DNA from 2 places in the Rhizobium sp. MHM7A genome. Region 1 is predicted to be linked to the other one. Evidence: predicted binding sites of a transcription regulator. Region 1 holds the regulator's gene; the other holds the start of a gene.
The links. Region 1 encodes PhoB, which activates phosphate uptake and scavenging genes when phosphate is short. Its sites were predicted from a motif close to TGTCATNNANCTGTCAT; they were not measured.

Region 2: a site for PhoB is predicted at 813-829, ahead of FFR93_RS24275 (alpha-D-ribose 1-methylphosphonate 5-triphosphate diphosphatase). Genes of this name have one in related genera too.

Annotation. Positions count from the first base shown of each region.
Region 1 covers NZ_VCHT01000010.1:66,394-68,595, reverse strand. The annotation lists gene FFR93_RS27055 (GcrA family cell cycle regulator) at 1-316, shown strand, start outside; gene phoB (phosphate regulon transcriptional regulator PhoB) at 962-1,645, opposite strand; gene phoU (phosphate signaling complex protein PhoU) at 1,805-2,202, opposite strand, start outside.
Region 2 covers NZ_VCHT01000008.1:109,058-111,259, forward strand. The annotation lists gene FFR93_RS24265 (molybdopterin oxidoreductase family protein) at 1-152, shown strand, start outside; gene FFR93_RS24270 (NUDIX domain-containing protein) at 149-739, shown strand; gene FFR93_RS24275 (alpha-D-ribose 1-methylphosphonate 5-triphosphate diphosphatase) at 887-2,056, shown strand.

The sequences.
Region 1 (2,202 bases):
CGCCTCCCGGATCACCACCCGCACCGTTACCCGCCAGCAGGGCGCAACGATGCTGAAGGAAGAGATCGAGGTCGATGCGGTCGAGGAGATGGAATATGTGCCGGCCGGCAACGTAGTCGTGCCGATTTCCCGCCGCCTTGGCCTGACGGAGCTGACTGAACGCACCTGCAAGTGGCCGGTCGGCGATCCGCTGAAGGAAGACTTCCATTTCTGCGGCTGCGAGTCCCCGGACAACTCACCCTATTGCGGCTATCATCAGAAGCTTGCCTACCAGCCGGTCAACGAACGGCGCCGGGCGGCTGCACGGGCAAGTTGAGCGGGCTGCATCCACGGACAAAAAAACGGGCCGAGTGGCCCGTTTTTTATGATCGGAGTGGGGAAGCGACCTTTGTGTTTGGCAGCAAAGCCGACCACACTTTCCGTCATCCCAGGGCTTGACCCTGGGATCCACAACCAAGCACACCACTTCAATTGTTTCCCTGCAGTTCGATGCTATCGCGCTTCTCACAGTGCCAGCCGCATGGATCCCAGGGTCAAGCCCTGGGATGACGGAGGGGAGATGGTGCCTGGACAGGTTGGCTCTGCAGGCGCGATGGAGAGGTGGCGCCGAGACGCACAGCCCTCGCAGGCGCGATGAATTTGCGGCAAAAGCGCCGCTTCACAAGCTGCATCAGCGGGCGTTAGGCTAGAACGCCAACCCACACTCCGTCATCTCAGGGCTTGACCCTGGGATCCACAACAGGCACTCGGCTTCGATAACTTCCCTGCAGCTGAATGCCATCGTTCCTCCCGCAGCGCCAGCCGCATGGATCCCAGGGTCAAGCCCTGGGATGACGGAGGAGAGGTGGTGCCTGGATGACCGAGGTGAGGCCGTGCTGGCTCATACCCAGCGCCGGTGCGATGAAGGGCCTGGGAACCGCTGCACGGGCGGGAGCGCCGGCCACATGCACTCTCCTCAACCTCAGGCCTCCATCGAGTAACCGGCGCCGCGGACGGTGCGGATGACGTCCTGCATGTTGGAGAAATTCAGCGCCTTGCGCAGGCGGCCGACATGGACGTCGACGGTGCGTTCGTCGACATAGATGTCGTGGCCCCAGACGCCGTCGAGCAGCTGCGAGCGGGAAAAGACCCGGCCTGGCGACGACATCAGGAATTCCAGCAGGCGGAATTCGGTCGGTCCGAGGCGGACCTCGCGGCTCTTGCGGTGGACGCGATGGGTTTCGCGATCGAGCTCGATATCGCCGCATTTCAGCACCGACGACAGCACTTCAGGGCGGGCACGGCGCAGCATCGCCTTGACGCGGGCGACGAGTTCGGGGGTCGAGAACGGCTTCACGACGTAATCGTCGGCGCCGGTGGACAGCCCGCGCACGCGCTCGCTCTCCTCGCCGCGCGCCGTCAGCATGATGATCGGCAGCCGCTCGGTTTCCGGCCGCATGCGCAGGCGCCGGCAGAGTTCGATGCCGGAGACGCCGGGCAGCATCCAGTCGAGGATCAGAAGGTCGGGCGTGCGCTCCTGAAGCCTGATTTCGGCCTCGTCGCCGCGCAGGATGGTATCGACCTCGAAGCCTTCCGCTTCCAGGTTATAGCGAAGAAGTACGCTCAGGGCTTCCTCGTCTTCAACAACTGCGACTCTCGGGATCATGCGTGTCCGTCTCCTCGCGCAAAAGCCTTAAACCGGGGCGATTAAGCAGGCGTCCTGCGCATCTTCAGAAATTGGCTGCGACCTCTTTGCGCGCCCCGAACGGGCGCGCACGCAAGTGGTTGGTCCGGGCGGCTGGCCCGGTCCGCTGGTTCGTGACGATTATTCCGTCGCGGCGCCGACAGTGTTGGCGCTGTCATCCTTGGGGCGATCGCCTTCCGGCTGGGCGCCCGTTGCCATGTAGTAGATAGTCTCGGCGATGTTGGTGGCGTGGTCGCCGATGCGCTCGATGTTCTTGGCGCAGAAGAGCAGATGCGTGCAGCTCGTGATGTTGCGCGGATCTTCCATCATGTAGGTCAGCAGCTCGCGGAACAGCGACGTGTACATCGCGTCGATCTCGTTATCGCGTTCGCGGATGGCGGTCGCCTTGTCGGCGGCGCGCGTCGTATAGACGTCGAGCACTTCCTTGAGCTGGACCAGCGCCAGCTCGGACAGGTGCTCGAGACCGCGGGCGAGCTTGCGGGGAACGCCGGTGCTCTGCACGGCGATGACGCGCTTGG
Region 2 (2,202 bases), on a different contig from region 1:
CGGGCGTGCTGATTGCCGAGGGGCTCTGGCCGAACAAGGCGCATGTAGACGGCGAGGGCATCAACGTCCTTACGGGCGCCGATCCGGTCGCGCCCTATGGCGGAGCGGCCGTGCACGACAACAAGGTCTGGCTTCGCAAGGACGCAGCATGATGCAGTCGAAATCACGGGTGGAAATAGTCGGCGAGGAAACGCTGTCGAACGGGTGGACGCGGTTGAGCAGCTATCTGCTCGACTATATCGACCGTAACGGCGCGACGCAGCGCTTGAAGCGGGAGGTCTATCACCGCACGCCGGCCGCCTGCATTCTGCTTTATGATCCGAAACGCGATCTCGTCGTCCTTGTCCGCCAGTTCCGTCTTGCCGTGCATATGAACGGCGATCCCGCCTGGGTCATCGAAGTGCCGGCCGGCCTTCTCGACAACGATCATCCCGAGACCGCGATCCGCCGCGAGGCGATGGAGGAGACCGGATATCGCCTGCGTGAGGCGCACTTTCTCTTCAAATGCTACATGTCGCCGGGCGCGATCACCGAAGTCGTCCACTTCTTCGCAGCCCTGATCGACACCACCGACCGCGTGACCGAAGGCGGCGGTCTGGATGAGGAGCATGAGGATATCGAGGTGCTGGAAATTCCGCTCGACGAAGCCGCGCGGATGATCGAGACCGGCGAGATTTTCGACGCTAAGACGATCATGCTTTTGCAATGGGCCGCGTTGAACAGGGATAGAATCAGGTAGCGGGTAGGGACGACTGCGAGGGAATTGTCGATTGCCCCACGACAGCTCCGGCATTGAGCTGCAGCGCTCGGAAATTCATACCTCTGTCACGAAGCGGTTCTATCCGCTGCGGTTTATCGATTATCGGATGCAGTCAGGAGAAAGCCCATGTGGCTCAGCAATTTCACCCTCGTGCTCCCGGACGAGGTGGTGAGCGAAGGGTCAGTCCGTGTCGAGGACGGCGCCATCGCCGAGATCAGGCCGGAGCCGGTCGCGCAGGCTGCGATCGATGGCGGCGGGCGGCTGCTGATGCCGGGCTTTGTCGACCTGCACGGCGATATGATCGAGCGCGAGATCGCGCCGCGGCCGAATGCGACGATGCCGATCGATTTCGGGATTCACGAACTCGACAAAAAACTTGCCGCCGCCGGGATCACTACGGCCTTTGCCGCCGTCTCTTTCGCGACCGAAAGCGTCTATGGTCACGTCCGCTCGCTGGAGACGACGTCGGCGGTGATCGAGGGCATCAACCGGCTGCGTGATGATCTTCTGGTCGACCACCGCGTCCATGCCCGTTACGAGATCACCAATGTCGGCGCCGCTCCCGCACTCGAGCGGTTGTTGAATGCCGATCAGATCGATATGGTGTCCCTGACCGACCACACGCCGGGCCAAGGTCAGTACAACAACCTGCAAAGCTACATCCTCAGCATTTCCGAGCGCCGCGCAATCTCCGAGGAAATTGCAGCGGAGATCGTCGCCAAGCGCATCGCCATGCGCAACAATCCCGAGGTCGAGGCGAAGCTGAGGGGGATCGTCGCGCTTTCGCTGAAACACAAGCTGTCGCTCGCCTCGCATGACGATGACAGCGTCGAAAAAGTCGCCGAAATGCATGATCTCGGCGTCACCATAAGCGAGTTTCCTGTCACCGCACCTGCGGCCGAAGAGGCGCGCCGGCGGGGCCTCTGGACGCTGATGGGCGCTCCGAACGCGCTGCGCGGCCAGTCGATGTCAGGCAATCTCAGCGCCCTCGATGCCGCAAGGGCCGGTCTCTTGGGCATCATCGCCGCCGATTATCATCCGGCGGCCTTCGTTCCCGGCATCTTCAAGCTCGCGGATATGGTCGAAGGCGGCCTGCCGGCCGCCGTCGCCATGGCGACCGGCAACGCAGCCCGCTCCGCCGGCCTCCTCGACCGCGGCGAGATCGCCATTGGCCAGCGCGCCGATCTGGTCGCTGTCGAGCGGGGTGAGATCAACCGCATCCGCGCCACCTTCCGCGCCGGACGCTTCGTCTACAGCGATGGCACGCTGCATCCGCTGCGGGCGCTGGCCGCTTGATGCATTACCCTAATTGTGTTTTCGCCCCTCACCCGAACCCTCTGCTCGTAAGACGGGGAGAGGGGACGTGCCATGCGAGGGGTTTGCAGGAGACCGAGAAGGTGCGGCATATCCCCTTTCGCCGTCAAAACGGGAGAAGGTGCCGG